4 regions of the Paenibacillus sp. J22TS3 genome follow, and region 3 is predicted to be linked to each of the others. Evidence: a T-box and tRNA genes for the amino acid it is inferred to sense, from the RefSeq annotation. Region 3 holds a T-box; the other regions hold tRNA genes.
What was found. The T-box of region 3 lies ahead of KJS63_RS07040 (arginine--tRNA ligase). A T-box ahead of a tRNA ligase gene usually reads a tRNA of that ligase, here a tRNA-Arg.
Positions count from the first base shown of each region.

Region 1: it encodes a tRNA-Arg, which carries the amino acid that the T-box ahead of KJS63_RS07040 (arginine--tRNA ligase) is inferred to sense. The anticodon was not compared.
Region 2: it encodes a tRNA-Arg, which carries the amino acid that the T-box ahead of KJS63_RS07040 (arginine--tRNA ligase) is inferred to sense. The anticodon was not compared.
Region 4: it encodes a tRNA-Arg, which carries the amino acid that the T-box ahead of KJS63_RS07040 (arginine--tRNA ligase) is inferred to sense. The anticodon was not compared.

Region 1 is NZ_BOSF01000004.1:65,403-70,025, reverse strand. Features, by position in the region: gene asnB (asparagine synthase (glutamine-hydrolyzing)) at 1-778, opposite strand, end outside; gene KJS63_RS13710 (hypothetical protein) at 917-1,231, shown strand; gene KJS63_RS13705 (hypothetical protein) at 1,255-1,611, shown strand; gene KJS63_RS13700 (magnetosome magnetite crystal formation protein family) at 1,700-2,008, opposite strand; tRNA gene KJS63_RS13695 (tRNA-Arg) at 2,196-2,269, shown strand; gene KJS63_RS13690 (sensor histidine kinase) at 2,717-4,069, opposite strand; gene KJS63_RS13685 (response regulator transcription factor) at 4,066-4,623, opposite strand, start outside.
Region 2 is NZ_BOSF01000004.1:51,653-56,275, forward strand. Features, by position in the region: gene tig (trigger factor) at 1-437, opposite strand, end outside; gene KJS63_RS13610 (hypothetical protein) at 620-1,444, opposite strand; tRNA gene KJS63_RS13615 (tRNA-Arg) at 1,684-1,757, shown strand; gene KJS63_RS13620 (amino acid ABC transporter ATP-binding protein) at 2,104-2,853, opposite strand; gene KJS63_RS13625 (amino acid ABC transporter permease) at 2,866-3,534, opposite strand; gene KJS63_RS13630 (amino acid ABC transporter substrate-binding protein) at 3,567-4,403, opposite strand.
Region 3 is NZ_BOSF01000002.1:255,558-260,180, reverse strand. Features, by position in the region: gene KJS63_RS07055 (MFS transporter) at 1-81, shown strand, start outside; gene KJS63_RS07050 (darcynin family protein) at 159-515, opposite strand; gene KJS63_RS07045 (Crp/Fnr family transcriptional regulator) at 591-1,172, opposite strand; gene KJS63_RS07040 (arginine--tRNA ligase) at 1,216-3,078, opposite strand; T-box leader at 3,127-3,343, opposite strand; gene KJS63_RS07035 (GH32 C-terminal domain-containing protein) at 3,439-4,623, opposite strand, start outside.
Region 4 is NZ_BOSF01000011.1:50,505-55,127, reverse strand. Features, by position in the region: gene KJS63_RS24305 (phosphoglycerate kinase) at 1-325, opposite strand, end outside; gene gap (type I glyceraldehyde-3-phosphate dehydrogenase) at 514-1,524, opposite strand; gene KJS63_RS24295 (sugar-binding transcriptional regulator) at 1,606-2,646, opposite strand; tRNA gene KJS63_RS24290 (tRNA-Arg) at 2,923-2,997, shown strand; gene clpP (ATP-dependent Clp endopeptidase proteolytic subunit ClpP) at 3,346-3,942, shown strand; gene KJS63_RS24280 (PdaC/SigV domain-containing protein) at 4,033-4,623, opposite strand, start outside.

The sequences.
Region 1 (4,623 bases), on a different contig from region 3:
CGGGCACATCGGACAAAAGCTGCCGTTCGGCTGTATCCCGGAGCAGCTCCCGCAGCTTGGAGGCGGTGGTGTCGACATCGTCTTCGTGTTGGTAGCTTTCGAGCTGCCAGTACGTATATTTCCGCAGACCGCTGCGGCTGAAAATCATGGCGTGGCCGGGCCGCAGTTCCTTTAGCTGTGTATAGACGCCATGGCCAGGTGTACGGGCGGGTCCAACAACAAATACTTCCGCCAGTCCCTCTGCATCTACTATCGGCTCTACTTTTGGATGTTCCAGAATCGCTTTGGGTTCAGAGCCAAAGATTAGTGCCCCGTCTATTTCGCTGTAGAATAAGGGCTTAACCCCCAGCCGATCCCTGGCCAGAAATACATGCTCCCTTACACTGTCCCAAATGGCAAAAGCAAAAATCCCATTCAGCTTATAGACGCAGTCAGGCCCCCATTCGATATAAGCTTGCAGCAGCACCTCGGTATCACATTGCGTGCGGAAGTGATATCCGCGCTGCTGAAGAGCCTGCTTAAGCTCGGGGGCGTTATATATTTCCCCGTTGTAGACAACGGTATAGACATGATTCTCCTCCTCAATCACCATGGGCTGCGCCCCATTGGCCGGGTCCATGACACTCAGCCTCCTGTGGCCAAAAGCGCAGGGACCGGAAATCCAGGTTCCGCCTGCGTCGGGCCCTCTTTTGCCCAGCGTTTCGGTCATGGTGAGCAGAAGGGCCGAATCCTGGGTCAAATCACGATTCCATTCGATAAAACCGGTAATTCCGCACATGTATGGATCCATCCTCTCTAATCTTTTCTCTCATCTATATGGTTCTCCGCTGGTGATAACAAATTATGCCGAACAAGGGCATAAAATGTCTGTCCTTTATGGAAAACTATGCTGTGGAAGCATGAAAGGAGCTTGGTCGTGAAAAAGACGTTTTATGTATCGGTTCAGGGCCGCTCGGTATTGGAAGACCCCAAGGCGGCATCCTACGAATGGGTAATTGAAGCGGAACCGGAGGAGGCGGAGGAACTGAGAAGACGGCTGTCTTCAGTTCAGGAGGCCGAGGAGGATAGCTTCATGAGTTATGTCTATCCTTGGCCGGATTCACCGGAAGGCAGAGTTAACGCGGCGTACTCCGATTCTTTAAATCGGGTATATAGGGAGATCTACCGCTTGGGGTCCCCGGCTACCCGAAACCAGATGGAGCAGGGCCGTCTGGTGCATGGAGAACTATAACTTGCTTATAAGGAGCGATAGACATGTATGAGATTAAAAATGCCAAATTGACAAGAATGACAGAATATAATGGAAAGCCATGTGCGGAAATTGAAATTAACCTGGCGTCCCAGCATCAACCCGGCCTATTGGCCTTTATTGCGAGAACCCCAGATGGCCAGGATTTTGAAATAATCCGAATGGTACGTAACGAATCGGATCTCGCGATCGATTGGTATAACAACAATTTGCATAATGCCTATGAAGAAATTGCGGAGGAAAATTTCGGGGATGCAGGGGAACTGGATGCGCCGCTGCAAAGAGAACAGTTCCGGAAAAGCCTCTTGCAATCGGGCAGCATCCTGACCCAGCTTGAGCAGGCGCTGCCGGCTGAGGGATAGACGGGAAGAACAAAGCGTTATCCGATCCATCCATATAACAAAAACACCTTCTTAATGAATAGGAGGTGTTTTTGCGCTTATAAGTATTTTAATAAGGCTCCGGCCAGCCGCCATTGGACAAGACGCGAATTCCTTGGACAATATTGTAGAGAAATGAGCCAAAGTAGATCACGGCGAAGAGAATAATATACAGCAGGATAGAGCCGGGATGCTGAGCCGTGAACATAAAATAAAACATGGGGATTGCGGCAAGTATCGGGAAGATGTGGGAAAATAGGGCCTTTCCCGCATGCCTCCGGACATAGACGTCATTGCTGACAAACCACACTACCACAGGCAGCAGAAAGGGAGCAAAGAAAATGCTGAAGTAGGATAGCGAAGCCAGGACAGGCCGCATAGAGATCACGCTCCTTAATATAGAGGACTTGCCAGTATATTACCCATTTGCGAACCAAAGTATTTGAGGTTACATCCAATTGTTGAGGTTCCTCAAAAAAATCCCTTTGACATTCATTCAAGATGCGTTATAATAAATAACGCATCGTTTTTTTCTAGCTTCACCCGCAGCAGGTTGTTATACATATGTCCCAGTAGCTCAGCTGGATAGAGCAACGGCCTTCTAAGCCGTCGGTCGGGGGTTCGAATCCCTCCTGGGACGTCACAGAAAAACTCTCCGTATGGAGAGTTTTTTTCGTCCCTTAGTAGAGGGATTTGAATCCCCGGTGGGGGTTCGTCGGAGCAAGGTCCCCTGGGCCGAATGGCCGGGGTCAGAGCGGAGTCTCGAGCCAAGCGAGAGTATCCCTCCTGGGACGTTAAAAGTAAGCTCCCAATTAAGGGAGCTTTTTTACGTCCCCTAGAAGAGGGATTTGAACCCCCGGTGGGGGGTTCGTCGAAGCAAGGTCCCCTGGGCCAAATGGCCGGGGACAGAGCGGAGTCTCGAGCCGAGCGAGAGTATCCCTCCTGGGACGTTAAAAGTAAGCTCCCAATCAAGGGAGCTTTTTTACGTCCCCTAGTAGAGGGATTTGAACCCCCGGTGGGGGGTTCGTCGGAGCAAGGTCCCCTAAGCCGGATGGCCGGGGGCAGAGTGGAGTCCCCCTCCCCGGCATTACTCCGACCGGTACACAAAGCTGAAGCGTGCGCCGCCGAGAGCGGAACGCTCGCAGCTGATGGTCGCGCCCAGCCGCTCTGCAATTTGGCGGCAGATGGCCAGCCCTAAGCCGGTAACGCCCTCGCGCCCTTTATAGAAGCGCTCAAAGATCGCTTCGCAATCTTTCTCCGCCACACCCTCCCCGTCATCGTCGATGTGAAAGCTCCAGCTTTTCTGCAGGAGGGACTCGGAGCTGCTTCCGGCTGGCCCGGCATTAAGCTCGATGACGACCTGGCTGCGTGCGTACCGGACCGCATTTTGAAGCAGGTTGAGCAGTACTTGAAATATCTGTTCCGCAGGGAGAAGCGTGTTAATGGAGGAGCTTCCCGTTATGCTCAGGGTAATTCCCTTCTCCGACGCAGCAGGGGTAAGAAGATCTACCGCCTGTTCGGCCATATTTCTAAGATCCTCCTGGCTGAATGTCCAGACATCCTCTACATATTCAAGCTTGGAGAGCTGCAGCAGCCGCTCTACCATATGAACCATCCGCTGGGCCTCTTTATGAATGACGTCCAGACCCTGGTCCACCGTAACCACCTGATCCTTAATGGCCAAGGCGTAGCCTTGTATGGACATAAGCGGGGTACGGAGCTCGTGGGACACATTTTGAAGAAACTCAATCTGGTAGCCGTGGTGCTTGTCAATCCGTTCCGACATCTCCTGAAAGGTGTCAATAAGTTCGCCAATTTCGGTGCGGTCAGCCTTGGGCAGGACCGGATGATGAGAACGGTAAGGCTCATATTGGCTTACAGCCGCCGTCAGCTTTTTAAGCGGCCGGGTCGTTTTCCAGATGGCGAGCAGGCCGATCGCTAACACAAACAGGAAGCTGCCCAGGATCGCGATAATGGTGGTACCCAGCAGCTGGCCGACAATCGTCCGAAGTGAGGAGAGAGGAGCGAACACCACGATTTGCAGCTTCTCATCCTCATCGAGAGTCTTGGTCGCATAGAGCATTTTGCGGTGGTCCAGCTCCATAATTCCGTCTTCCTTCTCCAGAGGGACATGAATTACGGCGTTGATCCTTTTGGCGTCACTTGCGGCAACAATCTTGTGCTGCTCATTCAAAATAAAAAAGTCGGCATAGTACAGCCTGTCTTTGAATTTCAGCTTTAAGTCCTTATCATCAATGTCATGGATATCGCCGTCATCCAGAATTTGAATGGCTTTATCAATTTGACTGTGAAGCTCGGTCTTTGCCTGGTCAATCGTAAGGCTGTGAATGAGCTGGACAAATAAAAACACCGTGATGCCCACGGTAATGAACATCCCGGCAATCAGAGAGAACAGCAGCCGTCCGCGGAGTGATCTCATCCGGTTTTGACCTGGGCTTTGTAACCGAATCCCCAAAGTGTATCAATTTGAAAAGTCGCTCCGGATTCCACCAGCTTTTTCCGCAGCCGTTTTACCAGGTCATCCACCACCCGGACATCCCCCAGATAGTCAAAATGCCACACCTGCTGAATCAGCTGCTCGCGGGTAAACGGTCGTTCCAGATGCTTGGCAAAAAAAATCAGCAGCTCATACTCTCTTGAGGTTAACGCCATCTCGGCCTCATCAACTGATACTTTGCGGTATTCTTCGTTAACCTGCAAATTTCCGGCATGGACCAGCTTGGCAGCGGCTCCACTATCCTGATCTGAACCCAGTCTTACCAGCCTGAGCATCGATTTGACCCGGCCAACGAGCTCACGCGGATTAAAGGGTTTGGACAAGAAATCGTTGCAGCCCAGCTCCAGACCAATAATCCGGTCCATCTCATCCCCCCGGGCCGAGACCATAATGATTGGCATTTCTGTAAAAGTCCGCAGCTCCGTCAGCAGCGTCAAACCGTTAACCCCCGGCATCATAATATCAAGAATCAGAAA
Region 2 (4,623 bases), on a different contig from region 3:
TGCAGACGCTCAAGCTCTTGGCTCAGTTCTTCTTCAGTCACTTCCACGCTTTCAGCGGCTACTTCGATGCCTTTGTAATCGCCAAGCTTAACTTCAGGCTTCACGGTTACTTTAGCTTTGAATTTGAAAGGTTGTCCCTTTCCGAATTGCTCAACATCCACTTCAGGACGGTCTACCGGAAAAATATCCGTTTGCTCAACAGCTTCAGTATATACTTCAGGGAGCAAAATATCGATCGCGTCTTGGTAGAGGCTTTCAACCCCGTAACGCGCTTCGAAAATCGGCCGTGGCACTTTACCTTTGCGGAATCCAGGTACGTTTGCTTTCTTTACTACTTTGTTAAAAGCTTTATCCAGTGCAGCAGATACACGATCCGCATCCACTTCGACCTCGAGAACGCCGAGGTTCTTCTCTATTTTTTCCCAAGTTGCTTTCATTTTATGCTTTCCCCTCCAAAATAAGTTCACATAAATTGAATCCTGATATGTATCCGGCTTCAATATGATTTATACATTGCTTTACTTCCTAACTCGAACAACCATTACATTATAAACAACAATACAGCTTTTTACAAGTGTTCCAAGGCTGGTCGTAACAGGAAAAACCGCCTCGTCCCCCTTCATCTGCCCTGAGCGGTGCCGACAAACTGTTTCATGGATCGGTATGCCTGCTCAAAACGGAGGCGGAGCGAGTCCGTAATTCCGTATGCGGCTCTAATATCCTGATCGCTGTTTCCATCAGGCAGGCTTTCAGAAATCGTTTGGTGAAGGGCCGCAGCCCAAATATCAGCCGTGCTGTCCTCTTCCTCCAGAATCGAATTGTAATCGCGGGTTCCATATACCCCCATTACAAATTGGAACCAGAACTCCTCGGCAAAGTAAAACAAGGTTGGATTATGAACCTGTGCCTGGTCGCCAAGCCGTTCTAAGATCCGGTGTACCTGCTGCGGGAAATCGGCTGATTTGAGTGGGACCGTGTCAATCTCGATATCCACCTGCTCCTGGCCACGGAAGAAAACAGCACTGCCCTGGCCCCCTCTGCGGCGAAGCGTCTGCAAAATATGAAACTGAATCAGCGGGTGGGTGCCGCGGCGGTCAAGCCAGCTGTGCAGCGCGCCGTCAATTTCCGGCATATCGATATAAGCAAGCTGTTCAAGAGCGAGGAGCGAGTGCTCGGATACAGGGCTCTCCATAGCGGCCTTCAGCAGCTTATGCCCGTAGTCCTTATCCATGGCAAGCTTGGCTTCGATATGCTGCCGGGCTAAGGTTTCCTCATCCTCTGGCTCAAGCTCGGGAGCCTTCCCTGCCACTGAAGCGGGAAAGGCGTCTCTCAGCCAACCGAGCAGTGCGCCCCACTCGTCATACTGCCGCTGCTCTTGGCCTTGACATTGAAGCAGGAACTCCAGCAGTTCACCTGCCTCACCATATCTCTCGGTTTCGAGCATTCGTGTTAATTCCATTTGATAAAAGTCGAGTGTCTTGGGAAACAGTACCACGTTATCCCTTCCGTCGGGTCCATGCGTGTTAATAAATGTCCCTCCTAACCTCCGTGCGTAATTATCCGTTGATTATAGCACAGTGAAGCGCAAGATGAAAAAATGGTGGCCTAAAAAAGCAATATTTTTTACTTGCTTAGTAACCCGGCATGTGATAAAATCATTTTTGCTTGAAATTTTTACATTGTGTCCCAGTAGCTCAGCTGGATAGAGCAACGGCCTTCTAAGCCGTCGGTCGGGGGTTCGAATCCCTCCTGGGACGTTAGCAAAAGCTCTCCTATTGGAGAGCTTTTTTGCGTCCCTTGGTAGAGGGATTGGAACCCCCGGAAGGGGGGCGTCGGAGCTAAGACCCTTAAGCCGATTGGCTAGGGGCTGCGCGGAGTCTCGAGCGCAGCGAGAGTATCCCTCCTGGGACGTTAGCAAAAGCTCTCCTATTGGAGAGCTTTTTTGCGTCCCTTAGCGAGGGATTGGAACCCCCGAAAGGGGGTTCGTCGAAGCTAAGACCCTTAAGCCGATTGGCTAGGGGCTGCGCGAAGTCTCGAGCGCAGCGAGAGTACCCCTCCTGGGACGTCAGCAAAAGCCCTCCACAAGGAGAGCCCTTTATCAGCTTATACCGTCTCAGTTAACAAATTGAGAAACTGGGCCGCGCGCGGGCTTCGCGGATTCTCCAGCACATCCTTGGGCGGGCCCTCCTCAATGATTCGGCCTTTATCCACCATGATCACCCAGTCAGCTACCTCTGCAGCGAACTTCATCTCATGCGTTACCACGATCATGGTCATTCCCCCGGCCGCAAGGCTCTTCATTACCCGCAGCACCTCGCCAACCAGCTCTGGATCAAGCGCCGAGGTCGGCTCATCAAACAGCAGGACCTCCGGGTCCATAGCCATGGCCCTGGCTATGCCCACCCGCTGCTGCTGCCCTCCTGACAGCTGATGAGGATAGGAATCCGCCTTATCCCCAAGCCCCACTTTAGCCAGCATCTCCAGCGCATATGCCCGGGCTTCAGATTTGCTTTTCCCCTTAACCGTGACCTGAGCTTCCATTACATTTTCGAGAGCAGTCATATGAGGGAACAGGTTGTAAGACTGAAACACCATACCGCTCTGCCCGCGCAGCTTGAGGATCTGATCCCGCTTCAGCTTGCTTCCTCCCTTGAACTCCAAGGTCACTCCGCCGATGCGCAGGAAGCCTTCGTCCGGCTGCTCCAGCAGATTAAAACAGCGCAAAAGCGTAGTTTTGCCTGATCCTGAAGGGCCGATAATAACCAGCACCTTCCCCTTCTTCAGCTTCAGGTCAATCCCTTTAAGCACCTCCAAGGAGCCGAACGATTTGTGCAAATTGCGGACCTCGATCATCGTTCCACCTCCTTACCTTGCTGAGAAACGGTCAAGCCGCTTCTCCAAATAATTTTGCAGACTGGACAGTATAGTGCTTAAAGCCAAATAGAAAAGACCCGCCTCACAATAAAGCAGCAAAGGCTCAAAGGTGGTGGCCACAATCTGCTGAGCGGTTCTGAACATCTCCACATACGTAATGCTCGCAGCCAAGGAGGTGTCCTTGACCAAGCTGATGAACGAGTTGGCCAGCGGAGGCACGGAAACCCTGGCCGCTTGGGGCAGCACAATTCTTCTCAGAGCCTGAAGCCGCGTCATGCCAAGTGAATAGGCTGCTTCCCATTGCCCCTTATGAATGGAAAGAATGGCCGCTCTTACAATTTCCGACCCATAAGCCCCTACACTGAGCGAGAACCCGATCACTGCAGCATAAAAGGGGTCCAGAGTAACACCTATCGACGGCAGCCCAAAAAAGATAATAAATAACTGCACCAAAAGCGGGGTCCCCCGGATAATCCATACATAGAATCTTGCGATCAGATTGAGGATCTTCCACTGAGACAACCTCGCGAGTGCGGTCAATATGGCAAGCAGCAGACCGATAGCAAAGGAGATCAGGGTCAGGGGAACGGTAAAAGCCACCGCTGACTTCAGCAGCGGCAGCAGGGAATCTATAAATATTTGCAGTTTGCGGTCATCCATAAGGCAGACATCCAATCTGTTAGTTCAACTGTTTATTTTGAAACATCTTCTCCAAAATATTTTTGGGATATCTTCAGGTAAGTGCCGTCACTCTTCATATCCGCCAACGCTTTGTTAACTGCAGCGACGAGATCGTCTGCACCTTTGCTGAACAAGCCCGCGCTTTGCGAAGCATTGCTTGAGGTATCCACAACCTTGATCGGAACATCCGGCTTCTGCTTCTTAAAATCAAGATAAGACAACTGGTCGTTCACGGTTGCGTCAATCCGTTTGGAGGTCAGCAAATCGATTGCCTGGTTGAAGCCTTCGACAGCTACAATCTCAGCTCCATTATCTTTGGCAATCTGGGTGAGGTTGCTTGTAAGGGATTGTCCTGATTTCTTGCCTTTTAGATCGGCAAACTTCTTGATATCCGTATTATCTTTTCCGACAATCAGTACAGCTTTAGACACGATGTAAGGGTCTGTAAAAAGGTACTTCTGTTTACGCTCGTCCGTAATGGACACTTCATTAAACACTGTGTCAAAACGCTTGGCATCCAAACCAGCGATCAGACTGTCCCACTGGGTCTCCACAAATTGCGGCTGAACCCCGAGCCGTTTACTTACTTCCTCAGCAATCTCTACGTCAAATCCGGTCAATTTGCCGCTTGGATCGTGGAATGTGAATGGCGCATAGGTGCCTTCTGTTCCGATTCTAAGCTTTCCGCTGGCTTTTACAGCTTCTAAGGTGGTCTGCGTTTTTGTCCCTGTTGATGTATTCCCTTGCCCTGGAGCTGCCGAATTGTTTTTGTTGTTATTGCCGCAGGCAGCGGCCACCATGGACACGAAAAGCACCATGATCAGCAGGCTTAATTTTCTCTTTGTCATAAGATAACCCCTATCCTAATTGTTGTACTTCCACAAAAGCGTCCTTGGTTGTGTTCTTGATGGTCCATTGAATGGATACGATTAATCCATGCATTTCACCCACGATTCCTATTAAATTTCTTTAAGCGCCTCTGGATTTATGTGGTAAAATGGACTGCGTCAGGGGACTACTTTATCTTCTGTAACTCCCCAAGAAAACATTCCTCTGAAGCTGAAAACA
Region 3 (4,623 bases):
GCCCTTATAGCGGGAACTGTCTTTCTGCTCGTGTACAAACGGGTTCAGCATGCATCCGATTCAGCTTCCAAATCTGAATAAATGAAAACAACAGCAGCTCCGTGCTCTTCCCATGCACGGGGCTGCTGTTGTTTTCCACTATCTAATCCATTACCGGCCTAATTCCCTGCTCCCTTATCATCCATTTTAAGAACATCGGATTCATAGGACTTGAAGGCGTTCTCCATCCCCATCAGAACATCTTTGATCTTCATATAACCTCGGGTATACGGCTCTGAATCCCTGATTTCCTCCCACATATAGTGGTACTGGCGCAAATCTTCGGTCTCACATACTACAAAATCCGTATATTCCTTGCCCGGCAAGGCTTCCGCATCGAAAAAACGCACCTGCACATGTTTGGTGTACCTGCTTATTATTTCCTGCAGTGAAGCAGCATGTTCCCTCCGCTCTTCCCGGGGCAAAGCCAGCCAGGAAGGATAAAATTCCAACAAAACAACCATCATATAACGCATATTCCTCAACCTCCATCAACTAAGCAGCTATGAGGATATTGTAATTCAGGGTACCTGAATGCGCATTAACATATGTTAAGCCCGTTTTGCACGCAGCATCCGGCTTAGTGAGACTGGAGATATGCCCAAATAAGAGGCTACATGATATTGAGGGATTCTGTTCTCCAGTCCGGGGTACTTAACCAGGAACGCCTCATACCTTTGGAGGGCGGACAGGAACAATAGTTCACGTTCCCGTTCTTCTTTTCGGATGTACAAACGCTCCACACTCTTGCGGACGAATCTCTCCCAGCTATGGCAGCTGTCCATAATTTCCTGTAAGGACTCATATGAAATCTCAATAACTACAGAATCCTCCAAAGCCTCGATTGTGTAGGAGGATGGCATCCGCTTCACCATAGCCCCATAAGAGGTGGCAAAATCATTTTCCAAAGTAAAGGCTACATTATACTCCTTGCCATCCGGCAGAGGGTAGAACAAACGGAATAAACCAGAAGCACAGTAATAGGCATGCATCACCATCTCACCGGTTTCCACGAGACATGTCCCCTTCCGAACCTCCCTTACACGCGAACGCTCAGCAAACAATTTCCACTCTTCATCCGAGACCGAAGCCTTGCGAGCCAGATCCCTTAACGATTCATAATTTGTGTCCATATTCGTACCTCAATGCGAAAGTTAACTCTATAATAACACTCCCTTACATACGGCCTGGCGTTGGAAGTCCAAGCACGGTAAGTGCATCTCCGAGAGTTTCCTTGAATTTTAGCGTTAGCCAAAGCCGAAGCGCTTTTGTGTCATCATCAGCTTTCAGAATCGGACATGCGGCATAGAAGTTATTGAACAAAGTTGCCAGCTCATATGCATAATTACATATTGTATTGGGAGTCAGTTCATTGCAGGCTGTGAACAGGGTATCCTGCCAAGCTGCGATATGTCTGAGCAAGGCATGTTCAGCTTTTTCCAGCTCAAACTTGAATTCCGCTACTTCCGGTCTCATATCCGCTTCAGCCTCGGCTTTGCCAAGGATACTCACTGCACGGGCAAAAGAATACATCAAATATACTCCAGTATTGCCTGTCACTTCAGTTGCTTGTTTGATGTCAAAGACGACTTCTGTTAATAACCCGAACCTCAGAAGGTAATACCGGATGGCAGCAGCGGCGATCATCCTGCTGGAAAGACCGGCTTTATCCGGGCGTCTATCTTCGATAACTCCCTCCATAAGATCAAGCAGCTCGGAAATTTTGATCCCGATTCCTTGTCTACCAGACATGGCATATGACGTCTTGCCGTCCGATGTGTCTATGCCTAGCTCCCGCGCTGCTCCAGGACTTAATGAAACCACCCCATAACTGACATGACGAAGCTTGTTAGCTTGATCGGTATATCCTAGAATTTCAAGAGCTTGTTTGACCATGGCTTGTGGATACTCCTGCCTGTGGTCGATGACATTGATAACAAGATCTGCCCTGCCGAAGGATGATGGGCTTCCACTCACATTTGTAGTCCAGAGCCCCTCCGAAAAGTGCTTATACAGAAAGTCCTGTTCAAGCAGGCCAAATTTCCATAGATGATAAGCGATGTCCTTGGCTGTATAGGTTAAAATTCCGTTAGAACGCACCAGAACCTTATCTGGACTATGTACCGATTCCTGGCCTTCCGAATTAGCTGTGGACTGTTTTAGTACCCAGCAGCCTTCCAGCTTTCCTGAAGTTTCCTGGTGAAATTGCTCTGTTTCTTTCAGCAAATTAAATGCGGATGCCCAGAATCCTTCCCTTACAATGCTGCTCTCCCATACCAAAAGATCATAATTAATGCCGAACCCGTTCATTTCGTCAAGATGCTCACGTACAATCCGCTCGGCCGCAAGTGCGCCAACCCAAGCTAAATTGCCGCCTCCCTCTTCCATCGAATGAAGAACTTTGATTCTTTGTTCAAGTAATGAAGGATTACACTCGTACTCTTTATTAACTCTTGAGTATATATCCCAACAGAAATCCCCAAAACGTGTATGCTCCTCCTTATGGGGGATGTTCAAAAGCCCCACTATCGTGTCGGCAAGCTGATTCCCCAGGTCATCTATATAATTGTGCACCTCGACATTGTACCCGGCTCTAGTTAAAAGTCTCACGAGAGCATCGCCGATACAGGAATTTCTTAAGTGACCAATGTGCGCTGATTTATTCGGATTAATAGACGTATGCTCAATGACAACCTTATCGCCTTTATTTAGGGGCATCTCAAACTTCCGCTGGGACCATTCCTTCCAATCGATATGCATATTAATGAATCCCGGTTGGGCGATTTCAATCTTGCTTATCAAATCTCCCATCCGATCGTCTTGTTCCAGTTTAGTCTTCAACATGGCTGCTATTTGAATGGGTGGTTTCCTTAACACTCTAGCCAGCTGCATCGCAACATTCGTTGAATAATCACCATGTTCTAGGAGATCAGGCTGCTCAACCCCTAAATTGACTCCATTCTTACCGTTGACCCCTAGTTCGTCACACACATGTTCCACTGCATATTCGATGCTGCTAACTATCAATTGACTGATCATCCCGAATAGACCTCCTTTTATTAAAAATAAAAAGCCCTCATCTCTAATAAAAGAGACGAAGGCTTCTGCATTCGCGGTACCACTCTTGTTGTTAAACCTAAGTTTAACCACCTCAAAAGATAACGGTCTTAGCCGTGACTTCCTACTGCAGGATTCAGAAGTCATTCTCATGGGTCCGTTTCCCTGTCAGTCCAGTACCGGATCTCACCATTTCCGGCTCGCTTTGACTTGAATTAACAGGTACTCTCCCAATCCTCGAATTTGATGTATTTTGTATATTATATCCAATACATGATTAAAGTCAATTCCCCAGCTCCACGCTGTTATTTCGCTCCATCGGTGCTTAGGGTAACCGCAGAACTAGGGGGTACTTGGTACATTCCCTTTCGTTACCTTAACCGGTACGTTGAAGTCATCGACATTAAGATGTCCGAAAACACCTGTCGATTGGTCAACTACCTTAATGTATAGCTCTTGGCCGATATACGCTGATGCATCCCATATCTTTCGCTGATATTCCTCATAATTAGTCGCTGTCTCTTTAAATAACTCTTTGCCGTCCGACGCCCGAACCAGCGCAACATACAGGTGATCTATATCCCTACCGCCGCTGAGAAGGAAGTTGATCTGGCCATTGCCACTAAGGATGAAATTGTGTGATCTTAGCGTTCCCGTCAGGCTGTCACCGCCGGCTTTTTCATTGAAGCCCCACAGATGATAACCACCAGGAATTTTATGTGACGGGTTGAAGTATATGTTGTTCCAAAAATACTGCTGATTCGTAACATGAATATTCTGGAATGCGTCTCCCTCTGTAATCCAGCCCGTTAAGTCGCCTGTTGCAAAATCATGGTTAGGAAGATCCGTAATATCTTTATATACAGAGTTATCCCAGTTATGAGGCACATCAACAGCAGCAGCTGGTTTGCCTGTTGAAGCATTCATATTCCATACTTCCATCGATTTGACAGTAATATTTTTGTCAGCCCAAACTTGCAAGCCCAGGGAGTCGTACCTTCCTACGTAGACGCGGGTTGTAAGCTTTTTCTTGTCATTGGCAAAAGCTTCAATAACCGAGCGGTCGAGGAAGATATGAAGCTTTAAGTTCTCTCCGTGAAGATCCACGTACCCGCCTTGAATCCCATCTACACGCACATCCGGGTCTATACTGCTCTTGGTCCTATCCACATTAAAAGTCCCTTTTGTCTTGTCGTAGTAGAGTAGTGTTTCCTCCTGACCTTTTTCGGAACGGCGTACTTTTATACCAAATTTCTGAGCCTCGCGTGGATCAATTTCCATCACAATTTCCAACATGTCGCCTTTGACATTCTTAATTGCTTGGTTTGCCGCCTCCAGATTTTTGTCCTTGAAATCAACTACTTTATCTCCTCGGAGACTTTGCAATTCTTTAATCGGCTCGATCTGCAGTTCATCGTGCTTATTAAGACTCAGTGATACTGGCAGCGCCAAATTGTGTGCCCATCCGGATTGATATTCGGCCTGAGGCGTTCTTACATTTTGCACCATGGAGAACACAACCGTTCT
Region 4 (4,623 bases), on a different contig from region 3:
CATTGTTCAAAGCATCAACTTTAGCTTTAACTGCTTCGCCTACAGCCTCATCCGCTTTGGCTACCGGTTTGCCAAGCAGCTCGGACAAGCGCTCTGCAGCTGGTGTCAGACGAAGGGAATCCACGAACTCACCCTTTGGACGTCCAAGGTGGCTCGCCAGAATCACTTTTGCCCCATTCTCGATCAGGTACTTAATGGTTGGAAGTGTCTCCCGAATGCGGGTATCATCTGTAATCTTGCCGTTCTCGAGCGGCACATTGAAATCCACACGCACAAACACGCGTTTTCCATTTACTTCGACGTCACGTACACTTTTCTTGGTCATCTCCACGTTCCTCCTAAATAATCTTTGCTGTATATCCGTTCATGTGCATTTGGTACAAGGTTCTCTTAAGCATGGTTATCTCTATATATTTATCATTTGTATAAGTATGGGTTATTCAGCATGAACCAAAGAGGAGTCCTTAAGTTCAGGTTGCTCCTCTTTGGAATTAAATTTGGATTTGTCCGGTCTTATTGAGCTTTCTTAGCAAAGTACTCAAGAGTACGAACCAATTGAGCTGTGTAAGACATTTCGTTGTCGTACCAAGCTACAGTTTTAACCAACTGCTTGTCGCCAACGGACAGAACTTTAGTTTGAGTTGCATCGAACAGGGAACCGTAAGTGATACCTACGATATCGGAAGATACAAGCTCTTCTTCAGTGTATCCGTAAGTTTCAGGATCGGAAGCTGCTTTCATAGCTGCGTTAACTTCGTCTACAGTAACTTTCTTCTCAAGAACAGTTACCAGCTCAGTCAGGGAACCAGTTGGTACTGGAACGCGTTGTGCGGCACCGTCAAGTTTGCCTTGCAGATCTGGAATAACCAGACCGATTGCTTTAGCAGCACCTGTAGTGTTAGGGATGATGTTCTCAGCAGCAGCGCGGGCACGTCTGAAGTCACCTTTGGCATGCGGAGCATCAAGTGTGTTTTGGTCACCTGTGTAAGCGTGGATTGTAGTCATCAAGCCTTCAACGATACCGAATTTGTCATTCAGTGTCTTAGCCATTGGAGCCAAGCAGTTGGTTGTGCAAGATGCGCCAGAGATTACAGTTTCGGAACCATCAAGAGTCTCATGGTTAACGTTATATACGATCGTCTTCATGTCGCCGGTAGCTGGAGCGGAGATAACCACTTTTTTAGCGCCGCCTTTGAGGTGAAGTTCAGCTTTTTCTTTAGTAGTGAAGAAACCTGTGCACTCAAGAACGATATCAACGCCGAGCTCGCCCCATGGCAATTCTTCAGGGTTGCGGTTGGCAAGAACTTTAACTTCTTTGCCGTTCACTTTGAAGAATCCGTCATGAACTTCAACTTCACCGTTGAATCTGCCTTGTGTAGTGTCGTATTTAAGCAAATGAGCCAACATTTTAGCATCTGTCAGGTCATTGATAGCTACTACTTCAATACCTTCCACGTTTTGAATACGACGGAAAGCAAGACGTCCGATACGGCCAAATCCATTAATACCAACTTTTACACTCATTGATAGTTCCTCCCAAATTTCGTTTTTTATTTATTCAAGACGGCATTAGCCGTCATGAGTAACCCTATTTATTTTATTGCTTCATGAACTGTGGTCAAGCCAGCTGACAAGCTCCTTGGCTGCCGCTTCGTCCGTCACCAGAATATCCTCATGGCCAAAACGCAGCACTGCGTGTATGGCCTTGGCTTTGCTTCGGCCGCCTGCGATTCCGATAACCACCTCTGTGGAAATGATATCTTCAAGTCTCAGACCAAGCGTCAGCATCTTGTGGACAACCATGCCATCTTTATCGAAATAGTAACCGAACGATTCAGCAAGAGCTCCTTCCTTCTGAATCTCCTCAAGCATGGAGGCATCCAGCTTACGCCTGTGGGCCATTTCCATAGCATCCCCGATGCCATGAACGACAATTCTTGCCTTGCGGATCAAAGCCACGATTTCCTGTGTGTTCGGATCGCTGACCAGGGAATGGTAAGCCTCTTTGCCTAGAAGATCGGGCACGTGCAGCAGACGATAGCCTGCGCCTACACGTTTTGCCATAGTAGAAGCAATGGTGTTGGCCTGGATCTCCAGGTTCTCTCCAAGTCCACCTCGGGCTGGTACGAACCAGCTATCCTTCAGCGGCGCCTGAGCCGGCATAGTCAGCTTCTCGGCTACCTCGGCAATGGTTGTGCCGCCGGTTACAGCGACCACATCGCCCTCCTCCATGACCTCAAGGAGTGCCTTGGCTCCCGCCCGTCCAAGCTCTTGCTTCGTCTCCGGGGAGACATCCCAATCGCCAGGAACGACGATGACCTTGCGAAGCCCATAGGCTTTGCGGATTCTCTCTTCCAATGCGGCAAGACCGAGCAGTTCCTTAACCAGGGGCTCCAGCATCTCGACCAGGTTGCTCCCAGCTTCGCTGATGGCCATCCCGGTATTCTCAATTTCAATCAGTCCCTGTGCTTTAAGCAGGTCTGTCTCAGCCCGCAGCACCCGCTCCGTCATATTAAGGGAAGCGGCTAGCGTCCTGCGGCCAATCACTCCGGCAAGCTTGATCTGATGAAGAATTGTGTATCTTTTCTTGAGAACATCCATGAGATCAGGCAGAAGCTGCTTTTGGATTTCCAATATATTTCGCATGCTTTCACTCCTGCTCGGCATTCATCTCATCTTCATCAATAAACGAACCAGCTAAACAGCCGGTTGGCCTTAAAATGTCCCGGGTTAACTTTTTAAGTCCCACCTACATTCTACCCAATTTCCCCCTCTCTTGCAAGTCTGACGATCGTATAATTTACCTCGCATGTCTTGTTTATGCAAAATGCCTGATCTATCAAGCACTTCAGCAGTGTAATGTAGATTAAGCTTGCAATTTAATTAGCGATATCATATAATTATTTTTGTTACTCTAAATTTGCGCCCGTGGTCCAATGGATATGACGCAGGCCTCCGAAGCCTGAGATCGAGGTTCAATTCCTCGCGGGCGCGCCATAATTTTTGGTAATTTCTGAATACCTTTAATATGTTTAACCAAACCCACCCGAAAGCGGGCCTTTTTTTTATAATTAGTTTGACTTTCTTTGACTTTATGTTTGAAATTGTTTATGATGTGGTTATTATGGAATGAACTTACTGCAGAACAGCGGATTTTGAAGATTGATTTCCTAAGTTCATCCATATTGCTTAAGATTCCATAGACAGACAGCCTACATATTATTTTTGGCTTGTCCCCCCCCCGTTTTGACCTCATCTTTTTGGTCAATGATGTAAGGGATGGAATGATGGAATGATGCATCAACTTAATTCTTTTATCCAAACACTTTTAAGGAGGGTTTTCTAATGAGCTATATTCCTATGGTTGTCGAACAAAGCAATCGCGGTGAACGTGCTTATGACATTTATTCCAGACTTCTTAAGGATCGTATCATCTTCCTTGGAACCCAGGTAAATGACGTGGTTGCCAACTCCATTATTGCGCAAATGCTGTTCCTCGATGCTGAAGACCCGGGTAAAGATATTCATCTGTATATCAACAGTCCAGGCGGCTCGATTACAGCCGGTATGGCTATTTATGATACCATGCAGTTCATCAAATCGGATGTCTCCACTATCTGTGTGGGCCTCGCGGCTTCCATGGGCGCATTCCTGCTGAATGCCGGGGAGAAGGGCAAGCGCTTCGCACTTCCGAATAGTGAGATCATGATTCACCAGCCGCTGGGTGGAGCCGAAGGTCAAGCTACGGATATCGAAATCCGTGCCCGCCGCATCCTCAAGATGCGCGATTCTCTGAACAAGATTCTGGCTGAGCGTACAGGCCAGCCGCTTGAGCGCATTGAGAAGGATACCGACCGCGATTACTTCATGAGCGCATATGAAGCCAAAGACTACGGTATTGTCGATAAGGTTATCGAGAAGACCGGTCCACAAGGCGTATAATTTCTGGTTAAAACAACAAGCCCCCGTCTTCGCTAAACAGCGAAGCGGGGGCTTTTCATTTTGATATCAGCTTAATTTGACTCTTCCTTCTTATTTAAACGGATTTGCTCCCTTGGCAACTAGATTACTAAGGGCAAAATCATACTGAACGGTTCCTTCCGCAAAAGCGGTATATTCATACGGCTGGAAGTAAATCGTCAGGGTGTTTGGCTTCAGATAGAAGTTTTTGTCCGAAGTCAGTCCTTTAAAGCCGCCCAGGTAGCCGCCATTTGCTTTTAGCTTCTTGCCAAGCTCCTGATTCAGCTGCTTCTTGTAATTCGGATTGCTCTTCAGCAGATCGCTCATGCCCAGCTGCTTGCCATCCTTGAGCGAGAAGGTAAACCCGTCTGTAAGGGTTAGACCATGCGCCCCTCCCGTATAAGAACCCTGCGCCACCACGAGACTCAGTACGCCTTTTTCATTAAATGTAACGATATAATTGCTGTCATACTCATACTTGTTCTCTTGTGCTGTCCGCTTCTTAAGCTCCTTCTCCGCAGCAGCCACGAACTTGTCCATGTGGGCCTTCAGCGTGTCATTGATCGCTTTCTGGGCAGCTTCATCAGCCAGCCCGCTAATTTGCGGATACTGCAGCTTGGCCGTTGCGCCTTTGAAGGTTTTGTCTACCGTTACGGTCTTGAT